DNA from 3 places in the Nesterenkonia xinjiangensis genome. Region 2 is predicted to be linked to each of the others. Evidence: riboswitches for the same ligand, from Rfam matches in the RefSeq annotation. Region 2 holds a riboswitch; each other region holds the start of a gene.
The links. Region 2 has a riboswitch for thiamine pyrophosphate ahead of thiC (phosphomethylpyrimidine synthase ThiC). Riboswitches for the same ligand answer to the same signal wherever they lie in the genome.
Positions count from the first base shown of each region.

Region 1 (10,543 bases), 260 kb from region 2:
TGGGACTCAGCGACAAGGAGATGAGCCGGCACCGGGGCAACACGATCTCCATGGTCTTCCAAGATCCGCTGAGCTCGCTGACCCCGGTACTGTCCGTCGGGCAGCAGATCACCGACGCCATCGGCAACCACAACCCGCAGATGACCCGGGAGCAGAAGGAGGCGCGCGCGGCCGAGCTGCTCGACAAGGTCGGTATCCCCTCCCCGGCGGAGCGGCTGAAGAACTTTCCGCACGAGTTCTCCGGAGGCATGCGGCAGCGGGTGATGATCGCCATCGCGATGGCCAATGACCCCGCGGTGATCATCTGCGACGAGCCGACGACGGCTCTGGACGTCACCGTGCAGGCCCAGGTGCTGGAGCTGCTGAAGGTGGCACAGCGGGAGACCGGGGCGGCGATCATCATGATCACCCACGATCTGGGCGTCGTCGCCGGTCTGGCCGACGATCTCATCGTCATGTACGCAGGGCGTCCGGTGGAGAAGGGGACGACCCGAGAGGTCTTCGCACGCCCGTCGATGCCCTACACCATGGGGCTGCTGGCGGCCGTCCCGCGTCTGGACGTCCACGCGGAGCATGCGCTGGCGACGATCCCGGGCCGGCCGCCGAATCTCACCGATCCGCCCAGCGGCTGCCCCTTCGCGCCGCGCTGTCCGATGGCCACCGGTCTCTGTGAGGAGGGCGAACCGGTGCTGCGGCCGGTGCCCATGCCGGGCGCGGACGGCGTCGGGCCGGTGCACAGCGCCGCCTGTGTGCGGCTCGAGGAGACGCATCTGTCCGACCCCCGGGTGGTCTACGGGGTGGAGAAGGTCGCCCCGTCGGCCATCGAGCTGACTCCACGGGAGTCGCGCCCGACGGTGCTGGAGGTCGCGCATCTGAGCCGGCGCTTCGAGCTGCGATCCCGGCTGCTGAAGCGCCGGCTGGGCACGATCCAGGCAGTGGATGACGTCAGCTTCGAGGTGCGGGAGGCCGAATGCTTCTCCATCGTGGGGGAGTCCGGCTCGGGGAAGAGCACCACGCTGCTGGAGATCATGGAGCTGGACCCGCCCGAGGGCTCCACGATCCATCTCGCAGGAACGGAGATCCTCGGCTCGAGGAAGAAGCACCGGGCGTCCAAAGAGCAGCGTGCCGGGATCCAGATGGTCTTCCAGGACCCCACCGGAGCTCTCTCCCCACGGCAGACCGTCTACGAGCTGCTCGCCGAGCCGATGCAGGCCCAGGGGTGGAAGCCGGAGCGCATCACCGCCCGGGTCTTCGAGCTGGTCGAGATCGTGGGCCTGCAGCCGGATCACCTGGACCGGTTCCCCAACGCCTTCTCCGGAGGGCAGCGGCAGCGCATCGGCATCGCCCGGGCGCTGGCCCTGGACCCGGAGGTCATCGTCCTCGACGAGCCGGTCTCCGCCCTGGACGTGTCCATCCAGGCCGGGGTCATCAATCTGCTGCAGCGGCTGAAGTCAGAGCTGGGGCTCTCCTACGTGATGGTCGCCCATGATCTCTCGGTGGTGCGCCACATCTCGGACCGGGTGGCGGTCATGTACCTGGGACGCCTGGTGGAGATCGGTGACGTCGAGCAGATCTATGAGAACCCGCGGCACCCCTACACGCAGGCTCTGCTCGCGGCGATCCCGGTGCCCGACCCTGAGGTCGAGACCCGCAGGAGACATCTCGTGCTGGAGGGCGATCTGCCTTCGCCCACGGACGTGCCGGTCGGCTGCAGCTTCCGTCCCCGGTGTCCTCTCTACGCGATGCTGCCGAAGGACAGGCAGACCGTGTGCGAGGAGGTCGAGCCCGAGCTGGAGCATCTGGACGGCAGAGGCGATGTCGACCAACGGGTGGCCTGCCACCATCCGACCGATCTGCTCGGTGTCCAGCAGACCTCGCTGAGCTGAGCGGCGATGTGCTGAAGAGTCTCCGGCCGGGGAGCCCGCCCGCCCCGACCGGTCAGTGGCCCTGAGACGGCGAAGCCTCGTCGGTCAGGGAGGGAAGAGCGGAGCTTGGGCGTCCGTGCATTCGTACTGGAGGAGAGGACAGATGACATTTCCGAAGAGAAGGACCCTGCGACGCAGGGCAGCGCTGCCCGGTGCCGTGCTGGCGATCGGCGCGCTGACCCTGTCGGCCTGCGGTGACGGTGACGGGGGAGGCGGTGGATCTGCTCCCGATGAGGCCTCACTGAGCGGCGACCTCGAGGAGGTCTATGACATCAACGCCCAGCCTGCCGACGCCCTCCAGGAGGGCGGCCAGCTCACCCTGCCGATCGGTCACTTGGGTCCGAACTTCAACGGTCTGACCAATGCGGGCAACGCGCAGGACACCCGGCAGATCCTCAGCGCCGTCCACACCGCCAGCGCCTGGAGGTTGGACCCGGAGGGCGACTACGTCCTGAACGAGGACTACTTCCTCTCCGCAGAGCAGGAGATCACCGACGACGGCGTCCAGCTGCTCCACTATGAGCTCAATCCGGAGGCCGTCTGGAACGACGGCACGCCGATCGACTTCGAGACCTATGAGCACACCCTCGCCATCCGTTCGGGGGACGAGGAGGGCTACGACCTGGTGAGCACCACGGCCTATGACCAGGTCGAGAGTGTCGAGCAGGGTGAGGATGAGTGGCACTTCACCATCACCATGGAGGAGATGTATCAGCCTTGGCAGAGCATCTTCAACGGGGGCAGTCAGGGGGACAGCCCCATCATCCACCCGGACGTTGACACTCCGGAGGAGTTCAACGACGGATTCGTGAACGACGTCCGTCCCGAGTTCCTCGCGGGCCCCTTCACCGTGGACACCATGGATCTGGCCGCCAATGTCATCTCGCTGGTGCCCAACGAGAACTGGTGGGGTGAGGCGCCGGTGCTCGATCGGCTGAACTTCGCCACCTATGAGACCAGTGCGACCATCCCGGCGTTCCAGAACGGCGAGATCGACGCCACCAGCGTCGCGACCCGGCCCCGCTACGAGGAGCTCACCGAGTGGTCCGAGGACGGTTACGACATCCGTCGGGGCCAGCGCATGGCCACCTGTGGCTTCGTGCTCAACGGGGACGCCACCAACCTCGACGACGTGGCGGTGCGTGAGGCGATCTTCCGCGTCCTGGACCGCGGGCAGCTCGCCGCCATCCAGTTCGAAGGCATCAACTGGGACGAGGAGACTCCCGGGTCCTGGCTGATGATGCCCTTCGATGAGCGCTATGAGGACGCCTACCCGGTCGAGGACGACGACCCGGAGGGTGCCGAGGAGGTGCTCGAGGAGGCCGGCTGGACCTTCGAGAGCGACGACGACGAGTTCCGCAGCCGCGACGGTGAGGAGCTCCGCGTCGTCTTCAACACCTTCGGGGATGACCCGATCAACCAGGCCATGGTCCAGGCCGCGCAGAGCATGGCGGCCGGTGCCGGGATGAACCTGGACGTCAACAACCAGGGGTCGGGGCAGTTCGGCGAGGTCGTCGGCGGACGTGACTTCGGCCTGGTCAACATGTGCTACGGCAAGGCCGGGGCGGACCCGACCAGTGCCCCCAACCAGTTCTACTCCACTGGTGACGGAAACCTGACCGGGCTGGGGAACGAGGAGCTCGACGACCGGATCAGCGAGCTGTTCGGCATCGAGGACGACGATGAGCGCTTTGCCGAAGCGCAGGCCCTGGAGCAGGAGGCGCTCAGCGAGTACTTCCACTACCTCGCCTACGCCAACGGTCCGGTGATCACCGCCTTCCGGGAGGGGCTCGCGAACTACGGTCCGAGCCTCTTCGAGACCACGGATTGGACTCAGGTCGGCTGGGAGGACGACGCCGGCCACGACGGCACCGACACCGGCGTCGACGTCGAGGAGCTCGAGGACACGGATCCCGAGGACGCGGACGAGGATGCTGACGAGGAAGACGCGGACGAGGAGGACTGAGGCTCTCCGGCCCCCGCGACGCGTCATGTGTCCCCGTCTTGTTCGTTCGTCCCCGTGCAATTCCACGGGGACGAACGAACAGGGCGGGGACAAGACGCAGAGCAGAGAGAGCCCGCCATGTGCGGGTGGTGTCAGGGTGCGGCCGGGGAACGGTGCCGTGGGAATGAGGCAGCTCTTACAGTTCCCCCATGAGCGATGATGATGCTGAGCCAGAGATGCTGCTGCGCTACCTGCAGGGGCTCCGTGAGGCCCTGCTGTGGAAGCTCGACGGCGTCCCGGAGCATGACGTCCGCCGGCCGCTGACGGCGACCGGGACGAACCTGCTGGGCCTGGTCAAACATGTGGCCAGCATGGAGATGGGCTACTTCACCGCACCGCTGGGCCGTCCCAGTCCGGTGCCGATGCCGTGGCTGGAGGCCGGCGCCGCCCTCAACGCGGACCTCTACGCGACTCAGGAGGAGAGCCGCGAGTGGGTGCGGGACTTCTACCGCACCTCCTGGCGGACCACCGACGACGCCGTCGCCGAGCTGGGCCTGGGTGCGCCCGCCCAGGTGCCCTGGTGGGGAGAGAACGGGCGCACCACTCTGGGGCGGCTGCTGGTCCACCTGATCGCTGAGACCGCACGGCACGCGGGTCATGCCGACATCCTGCGTGAGCAGCTCGACGGCGCCGTGGGCATGCAGGACGGCAATGACAACATGCCCCCGGCCGAGGATGCCGAGTGGCAGGACCATGTGGTGGAGCTGCAGCGCATCGCTGACGAATTCCTCTGAGCTTGAGGCGTCTGCGGAACCAGGGGAGGGATTCGGCCCGCGCTCCCGGGACGCGGCGCTGCGACGTAGGCTGGGCCCATGCGTATCGCAGCAGCACAGATCGTCACCGGTGAGGACCCGCAGCAGAACCTGGCGCTCGTGGAGAAGTGGACGGCGCAGGCCGCTGAGGCCGGCGCCCGTCTGGTGGTGTTCCCCGAGGCCGTGCAGCGCGCTTTCGGACACTCGCTGACGCCCATCGCCGAGCCTGTCGACGGAGCCTGGGGCACCGAACTGCGTCGGATCGCGGAGCGCCACGGGGTCGCGATCGTCGCGGGCATGTTCACCCCCGCACAGCCGGGGGAGCAGGGCCGCGAGCGGGTGACGAACACCCTGCTCGTGGTGGACGGCGCAGTGGACGGCACCGGAAACGGCGTGCTGGCCGCCTACGACAAGATCCACCTCTACGACGCCTTCGGCTTCCAGGAGTCCAAGACCGTGGCTCCCGGCGAGGCCCCGGCCCGGTTCGCTCTGGACGGGCAGACGCTGGGGCTGGCGACCTGCTATGACATCCGCTTCCCGAACCTGTTCACCGCCCACGCCCGGGCCGGCGCGCTCGCCACCATCCTGCCGGCGTCGTGGGGTGCCGGGCCGGGCAAGGTGGACCAGTGGCGGCTGCTGGCTCGTGCCCGGGCGCTGGACTCCACGCAGTACGTGATCGCCTGCGGCCAGGGCCTGCCCTCGGCCGCCGGCGTCGAGGCGGTGGAAGGGGCGCCCACCGGGGTGGGTCACTCGATGATCGTCTCGCCCACGGGAGAGATGCTCGCCGAGGCTGGCGAGGCCCCGGAGCTGCTGGTGGCCGACCTCGACGCCGACGTCGTCACCGCTGCCCGGCAGAGGCTCCCGGTGCTGGCCAACGCCCGGGAGATCCCGCAGGGCTAACGTTCACGGAGCCCAGAGGGCTCAGGAGTCTGCGGGACGCCGGCTGACGGCCCGTCCTGTCATCGACTGGCTGTGACGCCCGCCATGTGATGAGATGAAGGCTGTGACACGGGGTGCCGCGCACTGCGGCTGAGATGACACCCGTCGAACCTGATCCAGTTAGCACTGGCGAAGGGATCGTCCGGCTGGTGCGGCGTTTGGCCGCATCGCGGCGGTGAGCATCGGTCCGCAGATGGCCGCAGGCTCACGTCGCACATCGCCTGCGGGCTGCCTTCGCCTCGAGACGAGAGGCACGCATGAGCACCGCCACCATCACCACAGAAGTCACCTCCCAGCACGACGACGGCGCGCTGCCGCTGAGCGAACAGGTCGTCGTCGTCACCGGCGGCGCCCGCGGCCTGGGCGCGGCGATCACCCGCGCCTTCCTCAGCGAAGGCGCCCGGGTGGTGGTCAACTACCACTCCTCGCAGGCCGCCGCCGAGGAGATCGCCGCCGCCCACCCGGAGCGGGCGCTCGCGGTGCAGGCCGACGTCCGCGACGCGGAGCAGGTCCGCAGCCTGATCAGCACCGCGAGGGAGCATTTCGAGCGTCCGGTGACCACGGTGGTGAACAACGCCCTGGTGGACTTCGCTTTCACCGGCGACGCCCGCTCCAAGGCCGATGCGATCACCGCCGAGGAGTTCGAGGCCCAGTTCGCCGGCTCCGTGACCGGTCCGCTGAACCTCATCCAAGCGGCACTGCCCGGGATGCGCGAAGCCGGCCAGGGCCGAGTCATCACCATCGGCACCAACCTCTTCCAGCACCCGGTGGTGCCCTACCACGACTACACCGCCGCCAAAGCGGCCCTGCTCTCGCTGACCCGCACCTTCGCCGACGACCTCGGCCCCGAGGGCATCACCGTCAACATGGTCTCCGGTGGGCTGCTGCGCACCACCGACGCCTCCGCCGCCACTCCGGAGGCGGTCTTCGACGCCATCGCCGCCGGCACTCCGCTGCGCACGGTCACCACTCCGGAGCAGCTGGCTGACGCCGCGCTGTTCTTCGCCTGCCCGTGGTCCCGCGGGGTCACCGGACAGAACCTCATCGTCGATGGCGGGCTGGTGAAGGGCTGAGCATGGGAGCGGTCGCACCGGAGGTCAAGCTCAACCTGTTCCTCTTCGGCGTCGGGCACCACAAGGCCGCCTGGCGCGCCCCGGACTCCGCTGTCGAGCGCCTCGGCGACGTCGACTATTACATCGACCTGGCCCGCACCGCCGAGCGGGGGAAGCTGGATGCGGTGTTCTTCGCCGACGGCCACTCGCTGGGCATCGGCGCTGTCGAGGACGGCCCCACCTGGTTCCTGGAGCCGCTGACGCTGCTCTCCGCCATGAGTCAGCACACCGAACGGATTGGGCTGGTCAGCACGGTCTCCTCCACGTTCTGGACCCCGTTCCACGCGGCCCGGCTGCTCGCCGGCCTGGACCATATTACCGGCGGGCGCATCGGCTGGAACGTGGTGACCTCCATGTTCGACGCCGAGGCGCAGAACCACTCCTATCCGTCCATGCCTGCCCATGCAGAACGCTACGCCAGGGCCGAGGAGTTCATCGACGCCGTCATCCGGCTCTGGGACTCCTGGCCGCAGGAGTCCCTGCTGCACGAGCGGGACGGCCGCTACGCCGACGGTGGCATGATCGCGCCCATCGACCACCAAGGCGAGCACTTCCAGGTCGCGGGGCCGCTCAACGTGCCCCGCCCGCCGCAGGGCCGGCCGGTGCTCTTCCAGGCCGGGGCCTCGGAGCAGGGCAGGGACCTCGCCGCACGTCACGCGGAGGCGATCTACGCCGTCGCCTACGACGCCGAGGCCGCACTGGACTACAGCACCGACGTACGACGTCGGCTCGCCACCGTCGGCCGTGAGCCCCGCGGCACCGCGATCATGCCCGGGCTGGTCACCTACGTGGGCTCGACCATAGCTGAGGCGCGGGCCAAGCAGGCCGCTCTGGACGAGCTGCTGCCCACCGAAGCCTCGTTGCGCCAGCTGAGCGTGTTCATCGGTCAGGACGCCTCGGGCTGGGAGCTGGACGCGCCGGTCCCGGATCTGCCCCCGTTGGAGGAGTTCACCGGGCCCAAGGGCCGCTACGCGACGATCCTGCGGATCATCGCCACCGAACAGCCCACGGTCCGGCAGCTGCTGGGACGGCTCGCCGCCGGGGGAGGGCACTGCACCATGGTCGGCACCCCGGAGTCCGTCGCAGACGAGATCGAACGCTGGGTCGACTCCGGCGCCGCCGACGGCTTCAACCTCATGCCGCCCACCCTGCCGGGAGGGATCGAGGACTTCGTGGAGCACGTGGTCCCGGAGCTGCAGCGCCGTGGCCGGTTCCGGAGCGAATACACCGGCACCACGCTGCGCGACCACCTCGGCCTGCAGATCCCGGAGCGGCGCGGCTCCGAGGTGCAGGAGTCCGCGCTCAGTCCAGCGGGTGGTTGACAGGGAGGTCCTCGGCGAGCAGATCGATCAGCTCAGCGGTGAGCTCGTCGTCCACGGCCAGTTCGGCGTCGTCGAGGCGGGCCACCGGGGAGACCAGGCGCACGGAGGAGGCCAGGAAGAGATGGTCGGCGTCGAGCAGGTCCTGCGGAGTCAGCGGCCCGTAGCCCAGCTCCCACCCGGCCTTCTCGGCGGCGGTGAAGATCGCGCCCTGGGTGGTGCCGGGCAGGATGCCGGTCTCCAGCACCGGGGTGGTGAGTCGGCGGGCGCCGTTCGCCCCGCGGGTGACGATCAGCACCGTGGAGGTGGGTCCTTCCAGGACCTGCCCGTCGGAGGTGGTGTAGATGACGTCGTCGAAGCCATGCTGCCTCGCCCAGCGCAGCGAGGCCATGTTGACCGCGTAGCTCAGCGACTTCGCCCCCAGCAGCAGCCAGGGTGCGCGTTCGGCGGCGGTGGAGTCATAGCCGCGGTCCAGGAGGGTCACGCCCACCGGCTGGCCCCGGGTGGCGCGCATCGCCTCGGTCACCGGGCTCAGCAGCGCCCAGTACGTCCCGGCAAAGGCAGGATCGTCGGAGGCCGGCTCGCCCTCCACCCCGCGGGTGGCGACGAGCTTGATGGTCAGCTCATCCGGCAGGGCGCCGCGGGTGCGGTACTCCTCGAAGCCCAGTTCGACGGCCGCCCGCCAGCTCTGCGCCGGAGGGATGCTGATGTCCAGGATGTCCGCAGAGCGGGCCAACCGCTCCAGGTGGGCCTCGATCTTGCGGACCCGGCCCTCCACCGCGTACATGGTCTCGAAGACCCCGTCGCCGCGCACGGCACCGAGATCCGTGACCCGCAGCTGCGGCTGGTGCGGGTCAAAGATCAGTCCGTCAGGGTGCTCGACGTCGATCCGCACGGCGACGGCGGCGACGGAGTCCTCGTGGAAGTGCTCAGCCATGTCCCTCAGCATAGGCCGCTCAGAGGGCCGGAGAGAACACCTGACACCGTAGGATGGTGAGCCGTATGCGGCGCTGATCAGGGCGGAGCGACGATGAGAGACGGACGGAGCTGACGATGCTGTGGCCACTGAGCGGGCTGGGGATCGAGGGACTCCCTGAGTGGATCCTGCTGATCATCCTCGTGCTCGAGGTCGGTGTGCGACTCGCCGTGCTCGGCATCATCCCTGACAACCGCCGGCCCAACACCGCCATGGCCTGGCTGCTGGCGATCTTCTTCATCCCGATCGTCGCCCTGCCGCTGTTCCTGCTGATCGGCCGCAACAAGCTCTCCGCACGGCGTCAGGAGCGTCAGCGCAGCATCAACGAGTCCCTGCTGGAGGCGACCAGCCACATGGACCTGTCTGACCAGCTGCGGGACAAGGACGAGCAGTTGGGCGCCACTGCCGCGCTGAACCGCAAGCTCGGTGCCTTCCCCATCCAGGAGGGCAACCGCATCGAGCTGATCTCGGACTACAAGAAGTCCTTCGAGTGGATGGTCGAAGCCATCGACGGGGCCGAGGACTACGTCCATGTGCTCTTCTACATCGTCGGTGACGACTCCGAGTATGCCGGCCCGGTGTTGGACGCCATGGAGCGCGCCGCCGAGCGCGGGGTCCAGGTGCGGTTCCTCTATGACCATCTGGGCACGATGCGAGTCAAGGGATACCACCGCCTCAAACGCAGGCTTAAGCGTTCCAGCATCGAATGGCACCGGGTGCTGCCTGTCCGGCCGCTGCGCCGCCGGTTCTCCCGGCTGGACCTGCGCAACCACCGCAAGATCGTCGTGGTGGACGGGGAGAAGGCGTTGACGGGGTCCACCAACCTCATCGAGCCGCACTATCAGCGCCCCTCGGCCTTCCGGATGGGGCGCCGCTGGGTGGAGCTGAATGTGGTCCTCGCCGGACCTGCCGTCACAGGCCTGGACATCGTCTTCGCCTCGGACTGGTACGCCGAGACCGGGGAGAACCTGGGTGAGGAGCTGCTGGTGGACACTGAGGCCGACGAGGCGGCCGCAGGCGGGGCGTTGGCCCAGGTGGTCCCCTCGGGCCCCGGTTTCACCGATGAGAACAATCTTCGCCTGTTCAACGACCTCATCTATCAGGCCACCGATCGACTGGTCATCTGCACCCCCTATCTGGTGCCCGACGACTCGCTGCTCTACGCGGTCACCAATGCTGCGCACCGGAATGTGGAGGTCATCCTGCTCGTCTCGAAGAAGGCCGATCAGTTCACCGTCCAGCACGCCCAGCAGTCCTACTATGAGGCGCTGCTGGCCGCTGGGGTCCGGATCTTCCGCTACCCGGACCCGGACGTGCTCCACGCGAAGTTCATGATCATCGACGACGACGTCATGGTCATCGGGTCCTCCAACATGGACATGCGCTCCTTCTCGCTGAACTTGGAGGTCACGCTGATGGTGGCCGACGAGCAGAAGGTCCTGGAGGTGGAGGAGGTGTTCGCCGGCTACATGGCGATCTCGACGGAGCTGCATCTGGAGGAGTGGAGGCAGCGTC
Region 1 covers NZ_JACCFY010000001.1:2,078,431-2,088,973, forward strand. The annotation lists gene HNR09_RS09450 (ABC transporter ATP-binding protein) at 1-1,886, shown strand, start outside; gene HNR09_RS09455 (ABC transporter family substrate-binding protein) at 2,029-3,891, shown strand; gene HNR09_RS09460 (DinB family protein) at 4,080-4,664, shown strand; gene HNR09_RS09465 (carbon-nitrogen hydrolase family protein) at 4,743-5,582, shown strand; TPP riboswitch at 5,682-5,777, shown strand; gene HNR09_RS09470 (3-oxoacyl-ACP reductase) at 5,879-6,694, shown strand; gene HNR09_RS09475 (LLM class flavin-dependent oxidoreductase) at 6,697-8,055, shown strand; gene HNR09_RS09480 (aminodeoxychorismate lyase) at 8,036-8,989, opposite strand; gene cls (cardiolipin synthase) at 9,106-10,543, shown strand, end outside.
Region 1: it holds a riboswitch for thiamine pyrophosphate, as region 2 does, so the genes downstream of both, HNR09_RS09470 (3-oxoacyl-ACP reductase) here and thiC (phosphomethylpyrimidine synthase ThiC) in region 2, are expected to answer to the same signal.

Region 2 (10,543 bases):
CCTCCTGGTCTCGTCGGATCGACTCGTCATGCCCACATGTTATCAAGTAAGCAATTACTTGCATTTGGCGCAAAGCTCACTTAGGGTCAAAGTAAGTAAACACATACATTGGAGATTTCATGAGAAAGACAGTTGTCATCACCGGCACCGCATCTGGCTTCGGCCGCTCAAGCGTGCGGCGGTTCGTCAAGGAAGGCTGGAATGTGGTCGCCACCGTCCGCAAAGAAGCTGACCTCCAGATCCATTCTGACTTGGAGAACGTCCGCACCCTCCTGCTCAACGTCGACGACGAAGCAGTGAGCCTAGATTTCGCTGCTCTCGCGCTCCAGCAGTTCGGCCGCGTCGACGCCCTCGTCAACAATGCCGGGTATTACCACATGGGCCCGGTCGAGGCTGGCACGATGAAGCAGGTCCACGACCAGTTCCAGACGAACGTGTTCGGCCTGATTGCGCTGACCAAGAGCTTCCTGCCTACCTTTCGTGAGCAGCGCTCGGGCATCATCGTTAACATTTCATCCATCAGTGCCGACCAGGGATACCCCTATACAGCGGTGTATGCAGCGTCGAAGGCTGCGGTGGCTGCTTTCACCGAAGGGTTGAACCTGGAGATGTCGAACTTCGGTGTCACCGCGAAGGCTGTGTTCCCAGGGCTGCACAACACCCGCATCTTCACCAAGATTGATACGTCCGAGAGTGTTCCCGAGGACTACAAGGACGCTATGGCTGCGTTCTTCGGGGCTAACTCCTCCGGCTCCGCACCCGAGGTGACGGCGGACGTCATCTACGAGGCCGTCAGCGATGGCAAGGACGGCCAAGTTCGGTACTATTCCGGGCCCGACGCCGTCGCGATTCCCCGTGCGCGCCACCTATTAGGTCTGCCTTGGTACTGGGAAGAGTTCCGCGCTGCTAACACCGGCGCCCCTAGCCCTCTCTGGAAGACCCTCATTCCTCAAGGTGGTGATGAGGTCGACATGGTCGTCTAGATGCCCGCATCCGTAGTCAAGCACCGAATGTCGGTCACAATTTCGGATTCACTGGAGAACCCTCTAGAGAGGAGTCACTAGGGAAGGGTCTACCTATGTATTGACCTCTCTGAGTAGGTCCTGGAGTGTTCGAGGGGGCCGGCCGGTCAGGTCCTGGACGGTGGTCTTGGTGTAGTCCTCCGCTCCTGTGGCGATAAGTGAGTCGAGTTGGGCAAAGACCGTCGCCGCCGCCGCCGGGGTCGAGTCCCCAAGGTGGTCGATCAGTCGGCTCGGGGTGAGCGGGCGGTGTGAGACGGTGCGATCGAGAGTTGTGCTCAGGAGAGAGGCGACATCGCTGAAGCTCAAGGTCTCCGGACCCGTGACCACGAGATCTTCTGGCGGTGGTGCACTGGACACCAGGGCGACTGCTGCCACGGCCGCGATGTCGCGAACGTCGACGAATCCGACCTTCCCTTCGCCAGTGGCGGTGGTGATCACGCCGTCCTCCCGGACAGAGTCGGCGTGGCGGTGCTCACCCGTGAAATTCTGCATGAACCAGGTCGGACGCACCACTGACCACTCGATCGCCAGTTCCGGCAATGCGGCGTGCACCTGGCCGATTGCAGGTCCGCCACTGGGCACTATCGAGGCACCGAGTAACACCACGCGGCGAACACCGTGCTCTCGCGCGAGCTTCAGGAACGGGATCATCACCGTTTGCGGTTCAGGGTCAAGCGGTGGCGGAACGAGGTACATCGCGTCGACGTCCTCCAGCGCGCGATCGTGCGTCGAAGGGTCGTACCAGTCGAATGTCACGGCTGCGGTGTCTGCGGGCGAGGTCGCGCGTCGATGCGCGGCCACCACGTTTTCCCCACGGCGCAATAGCTCGCTGACGAGTGGTGCACCGGTGTTGCCGGTGGCGCCGGTAATGAGATAGCGGCTCATGCGTCGCCGCCGAGGTCTGCGCCGACGAGCGGGTTCCAGTAGTCGCGGTAGCGGGTGACTTTGCCGTCTGAGGTCCACAGGATGATGACATAGTCCTGGTCGTACGCTGCGCCAGTTGCCTTCACGGTGGCCGAGATGCTCATCTCGATGACGACGGTGGACTGATCGGTGGTCTCGTGGACTGTCAGGTGTGGTGCCCGGTCGACCGATAGGGTCTCGGGCAGGTCCTGGATGTAGCTCGCGAGTGCCTCTTTGCCGACAAGCCTCTTTGGCCGGTCTTTGGGTGCGAAGGGGAACTCGAAGACGACATCGTCGGTGAAGGTGTCGAGCCAGCCCTGAACGTCGCCTCCCCAGAGGTGTTCGAGTCCGGTGCGGAAGAGCTGTTCGGGGGTGGCTGGTGCGTGGGGCACGGCATCTCCTATAATCGGTCCAGCGGTCCGATTGAGTGTAGCGGACCATTGGTCCGTTTATCAAGGAGGTTCTGATGGTGCGCCAGAGCAGGGCGGACGCCCGGCGGAATCAGCAGACGATTCTGCGGATCGCCGATGAGATCTTCCAGGGTTCAGCCGATGGTCCTGCGGTCTCCATGAACGAGATCGCTGATGCGGCGGGCGTGGGGAAAGCGACGCTGTTTCGGAACTTCGGGGATCGGGCCGGACTGCTGCGCAGCGTGCTGAGGGCGCGCACCGATGGCATCGCCAGCGCAGTTCGGTCCGGACCGCCGCCACTCGGTCCCGGGTCGACCCCCGACGCTCGAGTGCGCGCTGTCGTTGAGGGGCTCGTGCGGTTGAAGCTCGACAACCTCGAACTGGTGCGAGCGATAGAGGACACGCGCCAAGTGGCCGGTGCCCCGACCATCTTCGAATCCGATGACTATCGCTGGATCCATGAGGTTCTCGCTGGCGAGCTCGCCCGTCTGGGCGACGCGGTCCAACCCCGGCTGGGTGCGCACGCGATCCTGGCTCTGACCCGTGCCGATCTTCTCGCATGCCAAGTCGTCCAAGAGAAGTTGCCCGCAGAGCAGGTGATTGACGGCATCCTGCGTGTCATCGACTCCCTGATCGTAGGCGTCGCCGAGGACTCCTCAGTCAGCGGAGGAAGCCGCTCGGGGCAATGACCTAATAGCACTTCGCCACGGCCAAGACCGAACGCAAAACCCCGGTCGTTGAATGCGATCATCTCTGTGACGAACGCACTAAGCTGCTCCAAGCTCACTACGCCGGGGCTGTACCACTGGGCCTACTCAGGACCGAGCAGGACCGGATGGCCCTCCAGATGGAAAGGGGCTGATGCAGGAGCAGGTGACAGTTCGTTCTTAGGCCGCCAGGGCGACTGCCTGCTCCACTAGGCGTGCTTCGAACTTTACCGGGGTCATCTTCCCCAGCTCCTGCTGCTTCCTCCTTCGGTGGTAGGTCTTCTCGATCCAGGTGAGGATCTTCATCCGCAGCTGTTGGCGGGTCGCCCAAACCTCACGGTCAAGGACGTTGTTCTGCAGCAGGGAGTAGAAGGACTCCATCGCCGCGTTATCACCAGCAGCTCCGACCTGGCCCATCGAGCCGATCAGCCCGTGGTGCTCCAGCACCCGGGTGACTTTCTTCGCTCGAAATTGCGACCCACGGTCTGAGTGAAGAATGCATCCGGCCACGTTGGCGGCCCCGCGGCGGGCCACAGCGTTATTGATCGCCCGCACTGCCCGTGAGGACTTCATCCTCGAGTCGATCGCGTAGCCGACGATCCTACGGGAGCAGACATCCTTGATCGCGCACAGATACAGCTTGCCCTCAGCGGTGTGATGCTCGGTGATATTGGTCAGCCAGACCTGATTCGGAGCATCAGCCCGGACGTTCCGCTGCACCCGGTCGTCATGGACCGGCGGGCCGGGGCGGGTGCCTTTGCCCCGACGCTTGCGGCTGATCACCGAAGCCACCCCTTGGGTGTTGCACAGCCGCCACGCGGTGCGCACCGCCATCGGGTAGCCGGCGTCCTCGGCCTCATCGGCGAGGTAGCGGTACCCGAACTCCGGATCCTCCCGGTGAGCTTCGATCAGCGCGTTGAGCCGGTGGGCTTCTTCCCATTCGGCGTCAGTGATGGGGTTGGCCAGCCATCGGTAGTAGGGCTGGCGGGCGATCTTCAATACCCGGCACGTCACCGCCACAGGAACACCTTCGATGGCGGCGAGATCGCCTACGAGCGGGTAGAGCCTTTTGACGGCAGATTCGCCTGCGATAAGTACGCTGCGGCCCGGCGCAGCACCAGGTTCTGCTGCTCTAGCAGTCGGTTACGCCGACGCAGCTCACGCAGCTCGTCCTTCTGATCCGTGGTGCGGCCCTCGCGCTCACCAGCATCCGTGGCGTCCTGACGCATCCAGTTCGTCAGGGTCGCGTAGCTGATCCCGAAATCAGCTGCGATCTGCTTCAGACTCACACCGGCCTCGCGGTTCTTCGCGACCGCGACAACATCTTCCCGGAACTCCTCCGGGTACTTTCCTGCCGTAGGGACATCCTCTCCTGCCCAGCACTCACGGCGCTAAACATCAGATGTCACCTGTTCCTGCATCAGCCCCGCTGGCACCACCACGTGACCCTGGTCAGCGCAGCCCACCTGTTCATCACCATCCAACGCCTGGCAGCCGACCCAAAAGCCCCAGGGGCAGCCTAAGCTTCTGCCAGCTGCTGATCGAGCTCCAAGCAGCAATCATCCGAATGCTCAGCTGCTGCCCCTACTGCCAACGCGCCGGACCCACCTAACAAAGTACTACTAGGACGGACAGCCCACGAGACGTTAGCCTGGAGGCACTCCCGCAGCGGAGGAGGGCCCGTGGGCGAAGTAGTGATGTACGCGTCGGTCTCGGTAGATGGCTTCATCGCGGACGCGAATGATCAGCCCGGGCCGCTGTTCGACTGGTTGCTCAGCGGTGACGTGCCGTTGGACGAGAGCGGCGTCTTGAAGGTGTCGCAGACGTCCTACGACTACGTCCGGCCGTACTGGGACCAGATCGGGGCGACGATCGTCGGTCGCCACGTCTTCGACATGACGAATGGCTGGGACGGAACACCTCCCGGTGTTCCCCATGTCGTCGTCGTGACCCACCGAGGCAGGCCCGAGGGGTGGTATCCCGAGGCGCCGTTCTCATTCGTCGACGGCCAGGTGCTCACCGCAGGACTGGTCGACGAGGTGCGCATGGACGTCGCACCTGTCGTGTTCGGGTCCGGCAAGCGCTACTTCGGGCCCGTGGACGCACAGCACCTGCTGGAGGATCCTGAGGTGGTGGTTCAGGGCGACGGGGTGCTTCACCTGCGCTATCGGGTGCGTCGTCGAGCGATCTGAGCAGGTACCCGACGAAGTGGACTGCGGACGGTGACACCAGATCAGGCCTCTGGGCCCGTCCGCGAAGGTCGGGTCTTCCGCGCGTCAGCGGCCCGCCCTAGGGTGGCGGTCATGGACACTTCTGACGCAGAGCGCCTCCCCGCAGACCACTCATCCGCCGCCGAGACGCCGAGCTCATCGCTGGCCCGCTCGGGGCCCGACGTCGGGGCCCCGAAGGCCGCCGCCGTCGACGCCTATGTGGAGCAGGCCGTGGTCCGCCCTGGGCCCGAGTTCGCCGCGGTCCAGCGCCGGGCGGAGGAGGGCGGGCTGCCGGCCATCGAGATCTCCGCGGCCCAGGGCAAGCATCTGGAGCTGATGGTGCGGATCTCCGGGGCCCGGCAGGTGCTCGAGGTCGGCACGCTGGCCGGCTTCTCCACGTTGTGGATGGCCCGCGCCCTCGACGACGGCGGCGGCATCGTCACCTGTGAGGTCGAGCCCCACCACGCCACCGTCGCCCGGGCGAACCTGGACGCGGCCGGCGTGGGGGAGAAGGTGGACATCCGTCTGGGCTCCGCGGAGCAGACCCTGCAGTCCCTGGTGGAGGAGGTCCGCACTGGGACGCGCGAGCCCTTCGACCTGGTGTTCCTCGACGCCGACAAGGCCGGCAACCCGCGCTACCTGGAGCTGGTGATGGAGATGGTCCGGCCGGGCACCGTGATCATCGGGGACAATGTGGTCCGCGACGGCGGGGTGCTCGAGGCGGACTCCGACGACCCAGACATCCAGGGCATCCGGCGATTCCTCACCATGCAGGGCGAAGATCCGCGGCTCGAGGCCACAGCCGTGCAGACCGTCGGAGCGAAGAGCTGGGACGGGTTCAGCCTGGCGGTGGTCACCCGAGGCTGAAGCTCAGGACTCCGTCACCGGCGGCCCCACCGGGATGTCAGGCTGCAGGTACACGTTGCCGCCGGAGGCCGTGAACTCCCGGCTCTTGGCAGCCATGCCCTCGGCGACGATGCCCCGCTGATCCTCCGCCGAGCCGAACTCGTCACGGATGTCCTGGGAGATCCGCATGGAGCAGAACTTCGGCCCGCACATCGAGCAGAAGTGCGCAGTCTTCGCCGGCTCGGCGGGCAGGGTCTCGTCATGGAAGGCCTGCGCGGTCTCCGGGTCCAGGGAGAGGGCGAACTGGTCCTTCCAGCGGAACTCGAACCGGGCCTTCGAGAGCGCATCATCACGGTTCTGGGCCGCCGGGTGCCCCTTGGCGAGGTCGGCGGCATGGGCGGCGATCTTATAGGTGATCACTCCGGCCCGGACGTCCTCGCGATTCGGCAGGCCCAGATGCTCTTTGGGCGTGACATAGCAGAGCATCGCCGTGCCGTAGCGGGCGATCTCCGTGGCGCCGATCGCGCTGGTGATGTGGTCGTACCCCGGTGCGATGTCGGTGACCAGCGGTCCCAGCGTGTAGAACGGGGCCCCGTGGCAGCGCTCCTGCTGACGCTCCACGTTCTCGCGCACCAGATGCAGCGGGATGTGGCCTGGACCCTCGACCATCACCTGCACATCGTGACCCCAGGCGCGCCCGGTCAGCTCCGCCAGGGTGTCCAGCTCGGCGAACTGTGCCTCGTCGTTCGCGTCGGCGATGGACCCGGGGCGCAGCCCGTCGCCCAAAGAGAAGGCGACGTCGTAGGCGGCGAAGATCTCGCAGAGCTCGTCGTAATGGGTGTAGAGGAAGTTCTCCCGGTGATGTGCCAAGCACCAGCCGGCCATGATCGAGCCGCCCCGGGAGACCATCCCGGTGACGCGCTCCGCGGTCAGCGGCACATGACGCAGCAGCACGCCGGCGTGGACGGTCATGTAGTCCACACCCTGCTCGCACTGCTCGATCACCGTGTCCCGGAAGACCTCCCAGCTCAGGGCGGAGACGTCGCCATGGACCTTCTCCAGAGCCTGATAGATGGGCACCGTGCCGATCGGCACCGGAGCGTTCCGCAGGATCCACTCCCGGGTGGTGTGGATGTCATCACCGGTGGAGAGATCCATGACGGTGTCGGCGCCCCACCGGTTGGCCCACCGCAGCTTGTCCACCTCCTCGGAGATCGAGCTGGTGACCGCCGAGTTGCCGATGTTGGCGTTGATCTTCACCAGGAACTCCCGGCCGATGACCATCGGCTCGGACTCGGGGTGGTTGATGTTGGCCGGGATGATGGCCCGGCCGGCGGCCACCTCGCGGCGGACCATCTCCGGCTCGCAGCCCTCGCGCAGCGCGGCGAAGCGCATCTCCTCGGTGATGATGCCGCGGCGGGCATAGTGCATCTGGGAGACCCTGCGCCCCTCGGCGGCTCTCCGCGGGGCGGGACGTCGGCCCCGCCACTCCTCGCTCGCCCCACCGCGGCGGACGGCCGAGCGGCCGTCGTCGCTGAGACGGCGGCCCCGGCCTTCGTACGTGACGGTGTCACCGCGCGCCGTGATCCATGGGTCACGGAACGGCGGCAGGCCCTCGAGGGGGTCGCCCCCGGGACCTGCGGTCCGGTAGACGTCCACAGGCTCGTGGACGGAGCCGTCCGGGGCATCATGGAGGTGAACCCGGGTCACGGGGACCTCCATGCCCTCGCTGTCGCTGACGCTCGCCCGTTCGTGGGCAGGGTGGACCTCCATGGTGGGGGAGGTGGAGACAGAGGTGTGCTGAGAGAAATCGCTCATGATGAGCCCTCACTTCCTACGCCGGCATGACCCGGTCAGGTTCGACGGTCCAGGCGTGCATCGCCTGATCTCAGCCCCTGCAGGGGCACCCGTGTGGACTCGTCGAGCGTAGCCCACTGCACGGCGCGGACGTCGGCATATGACGCGTGACCTGGGAGGACGGGAGCGCGTCGGGTGTCGGTCGTGCATCGCGTCACGTGTCCCGGGTGCATCCCGTGGCCGCGAATCACGGGATCTGGAGGTGCTCGTCGGCGCGCCCCGGGCAGATGCCGTCAGACGTGGCCACTCGAGAAGTGTGGGGTGCGGAGAAACGTTGACGCCGGGAGAGGAAACGGCACCGCAGACGCGACGAGGCCCCCGGCCAGATGACCGGGGGCCTCGTGCTGTGGGCGGAGGATGGGGGATTTGAACCCCCGAGGGCGTGAACCCAACACGCGTTCCAAGCGTGCGCCATAGGCCGCTAGGCGAATCCTCCTTCAGCGCTCGATCTGCGGGTGCGAACACCCGGCGTCGCGAGAGCAGACTCCATGCTAGCGGAGAACAGCAGGAAAATGCACATCGTGCCCGGATCTGGGTTCCGGCGGGTGCTCAGCTGGCGTGTGTGGAGCCCTGCGGGCTACCATGGTTGCCGGCCCCACGTGTGGTGTCATCCTGCTGAACTCCCCCAGGACCGGAAGGTAGCAAGGGTAGGCGGGCTCTGGCAGGTGCACGTGGGGCCTCCTCATGCCTCCGGGCGGAACCACGAACTCCCCCTCCGGGATGACGACGACGCCGTGCTTCCTCCCTACCGTGGAGCACATGACTGATCCCACGCCTCGACGCACACCGTCTCCGCTGCTCCAGATCTGCCGTGGTCCCATCGGCCAGGGCCTGGCGAGTGGCGCCGTCGCACTCATCCCCGTCCGCCGCTACCCGCGCTGGCTGCGGGAGACCATCGTCTGGGCCCCCTCGATCACGATGGCGGGGATGTTCCTCTGTCCCGAGCAGGCGCAGCGGATCGCCCGGCAGATCGGGCTGGAGGGCGACGAGCGAGCCGAGCCCCCTCGATCCGAGGCCGACGGCGAGGCCGAGGCCGAATGCGAGTCCCCGCTGGCCGTCCGTCTGGCTGCCGCCGGATTCTTCGGAGGTGCCGCCTACGCCGTGATGCGCACGGGCCTCTGGGCAGACACGGCACTGGAGTCAGGGCTGCGCCGGCTCCGTGTCCCCGCACCGCGGGTAGTACTGGCACTGGCCGGAGGTGTCGTCACCTGGAGGATCGCTGAGATGGAGCGCCGACAGGCGGACGGGCAGGGCACCCCCGGCTGACGCGCGCGGGACCTCCGGACTTCCTGGACAATGGGGCAGGCGCATCCTGTGACCCGGGACGCACTGACCTCTTCAATCCGGCGGACGCCCACAAGGCGGACCGCCATGACCGGAAGGCTGACCACGTGTCCGAGAACCCCACCCCTGAGGCTCCGGCTTCGTCTCCGAGCCCGAGCACGCCGGGCTACACGATCGGCGACTACCTGCTCGACCGGCTCGCCGAACTGGGCCTGACCGAGCTCTTCGGCGTCCCCGGTGACTTCAACCTGCATTTCCTGGACCACGTGGTCGCCCACCGGGACATCCGATGGGTCGGCTCCGCCAATGAGCTCAATGCCGGCTACACCGCCGACGGTTACGCGCGCATCCGCGGGATCGGTGCCTTCCTGACCACCTATGGCGTCGGTGAGCTCTCCGCGATCAACGCCCTGGCCGGCTCCTACGCGGAGTCAGTGCCGGTGGTGCAGATCGTCGGCGCCCCGCCGAAGGAGACGCAGGCGTCCGGACGCAAGATCCATCACTCGCTGGGCGACGGCGACTTCAAACACTTCCTGCGCATGGCCGAGGAGGTCACCTGCGCCCACGCCGATCTCGATGCCGCCACCGCCACCTGGGAGATCGACCGGGTCCTGCGCGACGTCGTCTTCCGCCGTCGCCCCGGCTATCTGATGCTGGCCGCCGACGTCGCCGCGGTCCCCGCCTTCCCTCCGTCGGAGCCGCTGACCACCGACCTGCCGGTGACCACCCCCGGTGCGGAGGCCGCCTTCGAGGAGGCGCTGCGCCGCTTCCTGCCCGGCCGGCGCACCGCCGTGCTGGCGGATCTGCTGGTCCACCGGCTCGGTGCCACCGAGGAGCTCGCCTCCTTCCTCGCCGACTCGAACCTGCCCTTCGCGACTCTGGCCTGGGGTAAGACCCTGGTGGACGAGTCCGATGAGAACTTCGTCGGCATCTACTCCGGGGCGGCCTCGCAGCAGCGGGTCAGGGACGTCATCGAAGGTGCGGACGCACTGATCACTCTCGGAGTCGAGTACACGGACAACACCACCGCCGGATTCTCCATGGATCTGGACCCCGCTCGGCTCATCGACGTCTCCCGCTTCGGAGCACGCATCGGCGACGAGGTCTTCACCCCGATCTCCCTGGAGCGGGCGCTGGCTGTGGTGCACCGGGTGGTGGTCGACCTCGACGACGTCGTCCCCATGCCTGCCGCCCAGGCGCCCGAGCCGGAGGCTCCACGCCACCCGACCGAGGGCCCGCTCACCCAGAACGGAATGTGGGAGATCCTGGCCTCCCAGCTGGAGTCGGAGAACATCGTGGCCGCC
Region 2 covers NZ_JACCFY010000001.1:2,339,699-2,350,241, forward strand. The annotation lists gene HNR09_RS10615 (TetR/AcrR family transcriptional regulator) at 1-30, opposite strand, end outside; gene HNR09_RS10620 (SDR family NAD(P)-dependent oxidoreductase) at 120-983, shown strand; gene HNR09_RS10625 (NAD(P)H-binding protein) at 1,077-1,907, opposite strand; gene HNR09_RS10630 (nuclear transport factor 2 family protein) at 1,904-2,317, opposite strand; gene HNR09_RS10635 (TetR/AcrR family transcriptional regulator) at 2,392-3,024, shown strand; partial or broken gene HNR09_RS10640 (IS3 family transposase) at 3,223-4,406, opposite strand; gene HNR09_RS10645 (dihydrofolate reductase family protein) at 4,725-5,234, shown strand; gene HNR09_RS10650 (O-methyltransferase) at 5,346-6,119, shown strand; gene thiC (phosphomethylpyrimidine synthase ThiC) at 6,123-7,871, opposite strand; TPP riboswitch at 7,913-8,019, opposite strand; tRNA gene HNR09_RS10660 (tRNA-Ser) at 8,307-8,391, opposite strand; RNA gene ffs (signal recognition particle sRNA small type) at 8,544-8,640, shown strand; gene HNR09_RS10670 (hypothetical protein) at 8,715-9,221, shown strand; gene HNR09_RS10675 (thiamine pyrophosphate-binding protein) at 9,347-10,543, shown strand, end outside.

Region 3 (10,543 bases), 940 kb from region 2:
CGATGTAGGCGCCGCCGTTGTCCTCGACCTTCTTGGCCTTCTCCTCGGACTCCGGCGCCGAGCTGATGATGCCCAGGTTGTCGCGGAGCCACTGGACCAGCGAGCCGGTCACCGCCACCGCACCCTCGAGCGCGTAGACGGTCTTCTCCTCCCCGAGCTTGTAGGCCACAGTGGTCAGCAGCCCATTGTCGGAGCGGACCGCCTCGGTGCCGGTGTTCATCAGCATGAAGTTTCCGGTGCCATAGGTGTTCTTGCCCATGCCGGGCTCGAAGCAGGCCTGCCCGAAGGTCGCCGCCTGCTGGTCGCCGAGGATTCCGGTGATCGGGGTGTCGATCAGCAGACCCTGCTTGTGGCCATGGCCGTACACCTCGGACGAGGACCGGATCTCCGGCAGCAGGGACATCGGGATGCCCATGTCCGCGCAGATCTGCTCGTTCCAGTCCAAGGTGTCGATGTTCATCAGCAGGGTGCGCGAGGCGTTGGTGACATCCGTGATGTGAGTCCCCCCGTTGGGGCCCCCGGTCATGTTCCACACCAGCCAGGAGTCCATGGTGCCGAACATCAGATCCCCGGCCTCGGCCAGCTCCCGGGCACCCTCGACGTTGTCGAGGATCCAGCGGATCTTCGGCCCGGCGAAGTAGGTGGCCAGCGGCAGTCCGACCCGCTCCTTGTAGCGCTCCGGCCCGGCGTCCCCTGCCAGCTCGTCACAGATCTTCTGCGTGCGGGTGTCCTGCCAGACGATGGCGTTGTAGACCGGCTCACCGGTGCGGCGGTCCCAGACCGCCGTGGTCTCACGCTGATTGGTGATGCCCACGGCGGCGAGGCTGTGCCGGTTGATGTTGGCATCCGCCAGGGCGAGTCCGACGACCTCGCGGGTGTTGCGCCAGATCTCCAGCGGGTCATGCTCGACCCAGCCGGCCCGCGGCAGGATCTGCTCGTGCTCCTTCTGGCCGCTGCCGACGATCTGTCCGCCGTGGTCGAAGACCACCGCGCGCGTCGACGTCGTGCCCTGGTCGATCGAGAGGACGTAGTCATTCATGGGCTTGTTCCTTCCCAATGGTGTGCCGTGCTGGTTCGGACCCGCTCCGACGGCCGGTCAGCCGACCGGAACGGGGTGCTGCTGCTGTCTCGAGGGTACGCCTCAGCGGATTCTCAGGCTCCGAGCAGCGGCAGCACCTGGACGGTGGAGCCGGCCAGGATGGCGCCGAGGATCGGCCCCACGATCGGGACCCATGAGTAGGCCCAGTCGCTGGAGCCCTTGTTGCCGATCGGCAGCAGCGCGTGCGCGATGCGCGGGCCGAGGTCACGAGCGGGGTTGATGGCGTAGCCGGTGGGCCCACCGAGTGAGGCGCCGATGCCGACGACGACCAGGGCCACCGCCAGGGGTCCGAGCTCGGCAGGTGTCTCACCGAACATCAGCACCAGCAGGACCAGCACGTAGGTGCCGATGACCTCGGTGACCACGTTCCACCCGTAGGCCCGCTTCTCCGGGCCGGTGGAGAACACCCCGAGGATCTTGCCGGGGTCGGTCTCATCGTCGAAGTGCTTCTTGTAGGCGAGCCAGGCGCCGACGGCCCCCAGGAAGGCGCCGATCATCTGCGCGGAGAAGTAGGCCAGCATGTTCTGCAGGTTCGCCGCGATGCCCGGAGCGAACTCCTCGGCCCCTGAGGTCATCAGACCCACAGTGACGGCCGGGTTGATGTGCGCACCGGAGCCGTAGGCCACGTAGACACCGGCGAAGACGCCGAGCCCCCAGCCGAAGTTGATCAGCAGCCAGCCGCCGCCCATGCCCTTGGTGCCGACGAGGATCGCGTTGGCGACCACGCCGGCACCCAGCAGGATGAGCATGGCCGTCCCCATGATCTCAAACAGGAAGATTGTTCCCATGGTTTCCTCTCAGAAGATATTCGTCTTTGAATACGATGCGAATGATGTACCCGTCAAGCTTTCTCGACCCCTATCAGCCTCTCGTTCAGTGTCGCCCATCACACCGCCCAGCGGATACACGAATGCCCGCCCCCGGCGGGGCCACAGAGCTGCGGTGATGCTGCCGCCGCCGGGAGCTCCCGGCGGCGGCGGCACCTCGGACTAGCCGGGCAGGTATTCGGGCGTCGCCGCGGAGACCAGTCCGGCCGCCTCGGCGTCGCTGCTGGAGCGCTCGGCGGCCAGATGCGCCTCCACCACTCCGGTGAAGGCCGCCTTCTCTCGGGCGACGGTCTCCTCATCCCAAGCCAGGATCGGGGCGACCAGCTCGACGACGGTCTCCATGGCCCGGAGACCACGGTCCGGCACCTCGTGGAAGACCCGTGTGCGACGCTCCAAGAGATCCTCCACGTGCAGGGCTCCCTCGGCGCGGGCGGCGTAGACGAACTCCACGCGGAGGTGGCCCCCGCTGTCCGGGACCTCCTCGCCGAGATCGGCGTCCTGGTCCACCAGGGCGAGCAGCTCGGCCAGCAGGGCGCCATAGCGGTTCAGCAGGCGGTCCACGGTCTCGTCGGACCAGCCGTAGTCGCGGGCGATCTCTGGGGCACGGGACTCCCATTCGCTGTAGCCCTGCGCGCCCAACAGCGGCATCGCATGGGTGAGGCTCTCGCGGTGGACCTGGCGGTCTCCGAGCGCGAAGGAGATGATGTCCTCGGCCATCACCCGATAGGTGGTGAGCTTGCCCCCGGCCACTGCGGAGAGTCCCGGAGAGAGCTGCATGACGGTGTGCTCGCGGGAGACCTTGGAGCTCTTGGACTCGTCAGTCTCCATCGGCTGCAGCAGCGGCCGCAGGCCCGCCCAGCTGCCGATGACGTCCTCCCGGCTGAGATCCGCCTCCAGCACGGCGTTGGCGTGCTCGAGCACGTAGTCGATGTCCTCCGAGGTCGGTGCAGGCGTGTCGACGTCCTCGTGCCAGGCGGTGTCGGTGGTGCCGATCGACCAGTAGTTCCCCATGGGAATGATGAACAGGACCGACTTCTCGGTCTGCGTGATCACTCCGACATGGTCGTCCGCGGCGATCCGGTCCTTGGGCACGGTGATGTGGATGCCCTTGGAGGCGAGCACCTTCAGCCCAGACGGCACGTCGGCGGCCTCCTGCTGACGTCCGGTCCAGACGCCGGCGGCCAGGATCGTCTCCCGGGCGTGGATCTCCAGGCGTCGCCCGGTCTCCTTGTCCCGCACGGTCACTCCCTGGACCGGGGCGTCCTCGGCGGCGGCCTGATCGGCGTCGTCGACGTCGGGAGCCTCCGCACGCAGATACTCGATCACCTCGGTACGGGTGGCGATCTGGGCGCCGAGGCTGTGGGCGCTCCGAGCCAGAGTCATCACCAGGCGAGCATCGTCGACCTGGGCGTCGTAGTACTCCAGCGCACCGATGAACTTCTCGTGGTCCAGGCCGGCGAAGCGCTGGCGCAGGCGGGTGCGGGAGAGATGGCGGTGGAACGGCACCGGACGCTTCTCCCCCGGCCGCATGGACATCGCATCATAGAGCGAGACGCCGGAGCCGATGAAGGCGCGGTCGACCACACGCTTCTCGAAGGGAAAGACGAACGGCAGGGCACGGACCAGGTGCGGCGCGGTGTGCTTCAGCAGCAGGTCGCGCTCGCGCAGGGCCTCGGCGACGAGCTTGAAGTCCAGCATCTGCAGATAGCGCAGACCACCGTGGACGAGCTTCGAGGAACGGGAGGATGTACCCTGGGCCAGATCCTGCGACTCCACCAGACCCACACGCAGGCCTCGGGTGGCGGCGTCGAAGGCCGCGGCTGCGCCGACGACACCTCCGCCGACGATCAGGATGTCCAGAGGGTCCTCGGGACTGGTCCCGGCCATGGCGTCCAGCGCCTCACGGCGGGTCTCTGCGCTGAGCGGCTCTGCTCTCACCGGCGATCTCCTTGTCACATGGACGGCGATGTGGGACCCATCTCACCGGGTGTGGTGCATCTTCTCAAGGAATCTGCACATACGTGCAGAAATAGGGGATACTGCGCCCTATGAAGACCACGTATCGGGAGAAGGCCGAGTACCACGCTGCACGGATGTACTACGGGGAACATCGCACGATGCAGGCGGTGGCCGCAGAGCTCGGCGTCTCCCGATCGACAGTCTCCCGGCTCCTCCAGCAGGCGCGGCGCGAGGGCATCGTGCGGATTTCCCTGCACCCTCCCGTGGACCGTCCCAGCGCCCTGGAGCACCGGATCGGGGAGCTCTACGGGGTGCGCGCCCATGTGGCCGTCTCCGAACGCGGCGACGCCCCCTCGCGCCGCAGCGACAGCGTGGCGGTGCTCGCCGCCGGCCTGGTCGACCGGCTGGTACGTCCCGACTCCGTGGTCGGCGTCGCCTGGGGCCAGACCATGACCTCAGTGGTGGCCCGGCTGAACAGACGGGAGGTTCCGGACCTGCACGTCGTCCAGCTCAACGGAGCCGTCAACTCCGAGCCGGAGGGCATCGGCGCGCCCCTGGGCACCGGGATCGGCGTGGTCGAGCGATTCGCCGCCGCCTACGGCGCGCGCGCCCATGTCTTCGCCGTGCCCGCGTTCTTCGACTATGAGGAGACCAAGCAGGCGCTGTGGCGCGAACGCTCGACGCGGCGGATCCTGGACATGCACCGTCGCGCCGCGCTGGCGGTCTTCGGCGTCGGCACCTTCGCCGAAGGGCTGCCCTCCCAGGTGTACTCCGGCGGGTACCTCAGCCGCGACGACCTCAACGCGCTCTCCTCAGAGCAGGTGGTCGGCGATGTCTGCACCGTCTTCCTCCGCGCGGACGGCAGCTGGGAGGACATCGCGCTCAACCGCCGCGGCTCCGGTCCGGTGCCCTCGGAGCTGGTCCGCGTCCCGCGCCGGATCTGTGTGGTCAACGGGCCGCACAAGGTTCCGGCGCTGCGGGGAGCCCTCGCCGCCGGGCTCGTCACCGATCTGGTGCTCGACCAGATCTCCGCCGACCGGCTGGCCTACGGGCACCCGCGCGATCAGGCTGCTGGAGGGGCCTGATCAGTGCCCGCACGCCGCAGTTCCCCGCGGCAGTCCATCGAGGTGCAGAAGGTATCGATTCGGCCACAACCGTCGAGGGACTTCACAGGTTCTGCTCCTAGGGTCGAGAATCGAAGGGGTCGAGGTGCACCGACTCGACCTCCCCGGCGAGCAGCTCTGCCCCGGGATGGAATACGAAGGAGTGACCATGTCCGCTGGCCAGTCCACTGAGGCCGACAGCCGTCTCCTGTCGACTGATGGGCGAAGCCCTTCCCCCCGGCAGCAGCCCCGGCCCACCGGCGCCGCCCTCGCCCGGAGCGAGGAGCATGAGGACGACACCTATCAGCAGCTGCTGAAGCAGCTCCACACCAACGCCGGCAAGAACGGCACCACCGGGGTGGTGCCGCGGATGATCGACATCCGCCGACAGCTCACCGAGTTCCAGCTGCACTACAAGTTCGGCATGGACGAGGTCCTCACCAAGATCAACGTGCTGCGTGAGGAGTTCGAGCACACCCGCGACTACTCCCCCATCGAGCACGTGAACTTCCGGCTGAAGTCCCTGGATCGGATCCTGGACAAGGTGCAGCGCTACGGCTGCGAGCCGACGTTGGAGGGCATCCGTGGATCGATCCGAGACATCGCGGGCATCCGCATCACCACCTCTTTCGTCTCCGACGCCTACTGGGTGGCGGAGATGCTGTGCAGCCAGCCGGACCTGCGGGTCGTGGAGGTCAAGGACTACATCCGTAGTCCCAAGCCCAATGGCTACCAGAGTCTGCACGTGATCGTGCAGGTTCCGGTGTTCCTCTCGAATCGCACCGAGTTCGTCTACGTCGAGGTGCAGATCCGCACCGTCGCCATGGACTTCTGGGCCTCCCTGGAGCACAAGATCTACTACACCTACTCCGGCGAGGTCCCGGACGACATTCACGAGGAGCTGCGTGACGCCGCGGAGAAGGCTGCCGCGTTGGATCGCCAGATGGCTGAGATCAGGGACCGCGTGACTCAGCTCAAGGAGCAGGCCCCCACCTCTGGCCAGGGCGCCACCGGCCCCACCCCAGCCGCTGCCGACCGGCCCCGCACCGGGCCGTGGTTCCCGGATGAGGAGCTCTCGGAGGACGAGTTCTCCGGCGAGCAGGCCACCACAGCCGCCTGGAAGTGGGAGGACATCGCCCAGCAGGCCTCCTCTCAGCAGAACTGAGCTCAGAAGCGGCGTTCCCACAGCTGCGCGAAGTGCTGGATGGGTCCGTGGCCGCGGCCGACGTCGAGCCGCTCGGTGTCTCGCAGGGCCGCCGTCATCCATTCCTTGACCACAGGCACCGCCGTCTCCCAGTCCAGTCCACGTGCCCGCAGTGCGGCCAACGCCGAGGACACCGAGCAGCCGGTGCCGTGGGTGTTGGTGGTGCGGATGCGCTCCGAGACGTGCCGCCCCTCGGGCCTGCGCGTGCCGTCGTCCTCGGCCGGGTGGACCAGGATGTCCTCGACCTCGTCGTCGTCGAAATGTCCGCCTTTGGCGAGCACGACGACGTCATGGGCGTCCGCCACGGTGCGGGCCTGGCGGATCAGCGACTCGCCGTCCTCGGAGGGTGGTCCTCCGGCCAGGAGCGCCAGCTCCGGGATGTTCGGGGTGATGAGGTCCGCCCGGTGCAGAAATCCGATGAGCGCCTGCTCCGCGTCCGGTTGGAGCAACCGGTCCCCCGAGGTTGCGACCATCACCGGATCCACCACCAGCCAAGGCCGGCCCGGCAGAGCGTCCCACCAAGTGGAGACGGTCTCGATGACGTCCACCGTTCCGAGCATGCCCACCTTGACCGCGTCCAGAGAGACGTCATCGCTGACCGCCTCCAGCTGCGCCTGCAGGAAGGAGACCGGGGGCAGATGGATCTCCCGGACACCCTGGGTGTTCTGCGCGACCAGCGCAGTCACCACCGCCATCCCGTAGCCGCCGTGGGCGGCGAAGCTCTTCAGGTCCGCGTGGATCCCGGCTCCCCCGGTGGGGTCGGTCCCGGCGATGGAGAGGATGTTGGGAATCTCCCGTGGGGAGCCCGGAGCTGGGCGAGCAGAGGAGGGTGACGTCATCGGGGCATCCCTTCGCGAGCATGATCAGGATCAGGTTCAACGGGTGTGCTCTCAGCCTGAGCCGCTGTGCAGAGTCGCTCCGCAGGCTCAGGCACCCCGTGCCGCTGATCGAGTCTAGTCGACGAGGGCGTGCGGGACCTCACACGGTCTGCCCGACGACGGCACGTCCCGGACGGTGCTCAGAGCACGATCCAGCCCAGGAAGCCTGCACCGATGACGACCGCCCAGGCCGGCACCTTCCAGCTGTTCAACGCGACGAAGCAGGCCACGGCCACGGCCAGGGCGACCAGGCCGACGTCGAGCACTCCGGCGGTGAACACCGGGTCATAGAGCGCGGCCGCGAGGATTCCGACCACCCCGGCGTTGACACCCGTCAATGCCCGCCGTGCCAGCGGCGCACCCCGCAGCGCCTCCCAGAACGGCAGGGCTCCGATGACCAGCAGCGCCGCAGGCAGGAAGATCGCCCCCACGGCGATCAGTGCCCCGGCGGCACCGCCGGGTCCCTCGATCGTCGAGGCGCCCAGGTAGCCGGCGAAGGTGAAGAGCGGGCCGGGTACCGCCTGGGCGGCGCCGTAGCCGGCCAGGAAGACCTCCGAGTCGACCAGCCCGGGCCCGACCATCTCCGCCTCCAGCAGCGGGAGGACCACGTGCCCGCCGCCGAAGACCAGAGAGCCTGCGCGATAGAAGAGGTCCACCAGCTGGGCCGCCCCGTGCCAAGCGGCCGACCCGGCGGAGGCGACCAGCAGCGGCAGCCCCACCAGCAGGGCACCGAAGAGGATCAGCGCACCGGCGGAGACCTTCTTGGAGACCTTGACGGTGAAGGCGTCCTCGTCCCGGGGCTGAGGAGTCTCGGGACGCAGCCACAGCAGGCCGACCAGTCCGGCGACGGCGATCGCCCCCACCTGCACGAAAGGCTGCGGGACGAGCACCACAGTGATCATGGCCCCGGCGGCGATGCTCGCCCGGGGCGCATCCGGGGTGAGCGTCTTCGCCATGCCGAGCACCGCATGGGCGACGACGCCGACGGCGGCGGCCTTGAGCCCGTGGATCCAGCCCGCATCAGAGAAGTCCCCGAGCGTGGCGACACCATAGGCGAAGGCCACCAGGAGCAGCACCGAGGGCAGGGTGAAGGCGAACCATGCCGCGCACATCCCTCCCCAGCCGGCTCGCTGCAGACCCAGGGCCATCCCAACCTGGCTGGAGGCCGGCCCCGGCAGGAACTGGCACAGAGCGACGAGATCCGCATAGGCCTTCTCGCTCAGCCACCGGCGCCGCTCCACGAAGGCCTCACGGAAATAGGCCAGGTGGGCGACCGGACCGCCGAACGAGGTCAGTCCGAGACGGAGGAAGATGAGGAAGACCTCGGCGACGCTGCCGTCATGGCCTCGAGCGGGGACTGAGGGGTGGTGTACGTGGCTCACAGGACTCCAGACTGTCGAAGTCAGGTTAACGGATGGCGAACGTCACCGCCTCGTCCCGTTCTGCGGCCTGCGAGCGACGGGTGGACCCGCAGGCCGGCCACGGGGAGGTCAGTAGACTCTGGAGGCATGACCGAGCTGTCCCAGGCCACTGCCCTGCAGACCACCCGCATCATGGATCACCACCTCCATGGGGCGGTGGAGCTCGTCCCCGGGAGGCACGGGCTCCTGCCCCAGCGTCTGCCTGCCCACGCGCGCGCCCAGCTCCATGATCCGGGCACGGCAGCCGTGGCGGCGGCGCCGGCCGGTGTGCGGCTCCGACTGCGGACCAGCGCCCGACGTCTGTCGATGCAGGTGCTGCCGACCGACCTGGGAGCCCGTCAGGACCCTGTGCGCCCCGCGCCGGTGCATGATGTGCTGGTCGACGGCGTCCTGACCTCACGAGCGGTGGCGCACCCCTGCGACATGCCGGACGCACCATGGACGGTGGAGCTCTCCGATGCGGCGCCGACAGGGCTGCTGCCTACCGGAGAGAAGCTCGTGGAGATCTGGCTGCCGTATGAGGAGCCCGCCGAGCTGGTGTCCCTGCAGAGCGACGAGCCTGTGTTCCCGGTGCCGCCGGCCGGACCGCGCTGGGTGCACCACGGCAGCTCCATCAGCCACGGCTCCGATGCGGAAGGCCCCTCCCGGACATGGCCCGCCGTGGCGGCGCGGCTCTCTGGCCACGACGTGGTGAACCTGGGCTTCGGCGGCAATGCGATGCTCGACCAGTTCACCGCCCGCACCATCCGTGACCTGCCGGCCGAGGTGATCACCCTCAAGCTGGGGATCAACGTGGTCAACGGGGACGTCTTCCGGCTGCGCAGCTTCTCTCCGGCGGTCCACGGCTTCCTGGACACGATCCGCGACGGCCATCCGCACACGCCGGTGCACGTGATCACGCCCCTGTGGTGCGGCATCCAGGAGCTCACCCCCGGGCCGGTCGTCGCGACGGACCATACGGATGACGACGGCGGCGTGCGTCGGGTCTTCCACGCCACCGGGGATCCGGCACACGTCTCTGAGGGGCGGCTCGACCTGACGGTGGTGCGGACCGAGCTGACGCGCATCGTGACAGAGCGAGCCTCGACCGACCCGGACCTTCACCTGGTGGACGGCCTGGAGCTCTATGGTCCTGACGACGCACAGACCCGTCCTCTGCCGGATGGCCTGCACCCCGACACTGCGACGCACCGCTTCATCGGGGAACGTTTCGCCCGCGCAGTGCTGGCGAGCCCTTCGGGACGATGAACGACGGCGGGCCGTCCCGACACTGCGTCAGCGTCGCGGACGGCCCGCCGAGACGCTGGTGCGGATGTCCCGTCTTAGCACCTAGCTGGCCCTCACCTCTGGCGGGGCCTTCAGAGCACCTCTGCGTTGTGGGTATCGCTCAGCCGCCGATCATCCCGGCGACCTGGACCTCCACACTGCTTGCCTCGCCGGGAACACCGTTCTCGTCGAATCCGATCACACTGAGCGTGTAGAAACCGGGCTCAAGTCCTATGGTGTCGTACGCGATCGCCCGGTTGCCCTCGTGCGTGAGGCCGCCGTCGACGGTCTCTTCTTCGCTTGCCAGTGACCACCGGTACGTCTCAGCGCCATCCACCGGTTCCCAGGTCACGATCACCAGGTGGTTGAGACGGTTGATCTCGAGAACCGGGGCGTTCGGCGGCTCTTCGGTCTCCGTGAGCACTGGCTCGGGGCTCGGGGCGGGGGCCTCTGGCTCAGCGGGGTGGTGGCCGTCACCGGCAGCGGAGGCGGCTCCTGCTGTGCCGATGGTCAGTGCTGCGGCTGCTGCGGTGGCATAGAAAGTCCGTGTCATCATTGTCTCTCGGCACCCCTTCTGCGGTGTTCTCATTCTTCCGTGTGCTCAGTGAGCGCCGCCGCATCGCCGCACATCGAATGCCTGCGGTCCACGATTCCCGACGGACTCTGCACCCCACACTAGGGAAGATCACTCGCCTTGTTAAGACGTGACGTTCGATTCCATCGTCACGATGATGAGGCCGGTGACGAGTGAGTTCTGGCAGGAGAGCCTGCCGCCTTCACGCGTGC
Region 3 covers NZ_JACCFY010000001.1:3,279,572-3,290,114, reverse strand. The annotation lists gene glpK (glycerol kinase GlpK) at 1-1,039, opposite strand, end outside; gene HNR09_RS14720 (MIP/aquaporin family protein) at 1,153-1,887, opposite strand; gene HNR09_RS14715 (glycerol-3-phosphate dehydrogenase/oxidase) at 2,089-3,813, opposite strand; gene HNR09_RS14710 (sugar-binding transcriptional regulator) at 3,975-4,970, shown strand; gene HNR09_RS14705 (GTP pyrophosphokinase) at 5,158-6,153, shown strand; gene thiD (bifunctional hydroxymethylpyrimidine kinase/phosphomethylpyrimidine kinase) at 6,156-7,031, opposite strand; TPP riboswitch at 7,022-7,140, opposite strand; gene chrA (chromate efflux transporter) at 7,211-8,452, opposite strand; gene HNR09_RS14690 (SGNH/GDSL hydrolase family protein) at 8,579-9,739, shown strand; gene HNR09_RS14685 (hypothetical protein) at 9,879-10,313, opposite strand.
Region 3: it holds a riboswitch for thiamine pyrophosphate, as region 2 does, so the genes downstream of both, thiD (bifunctional hydroxymethylpyrimidine kinase/phosphomethylpyrimidine kinase) here and thiC (phosphomethylpyrimidine synthase ThiC) in region 2, are expected to answer to the same signal.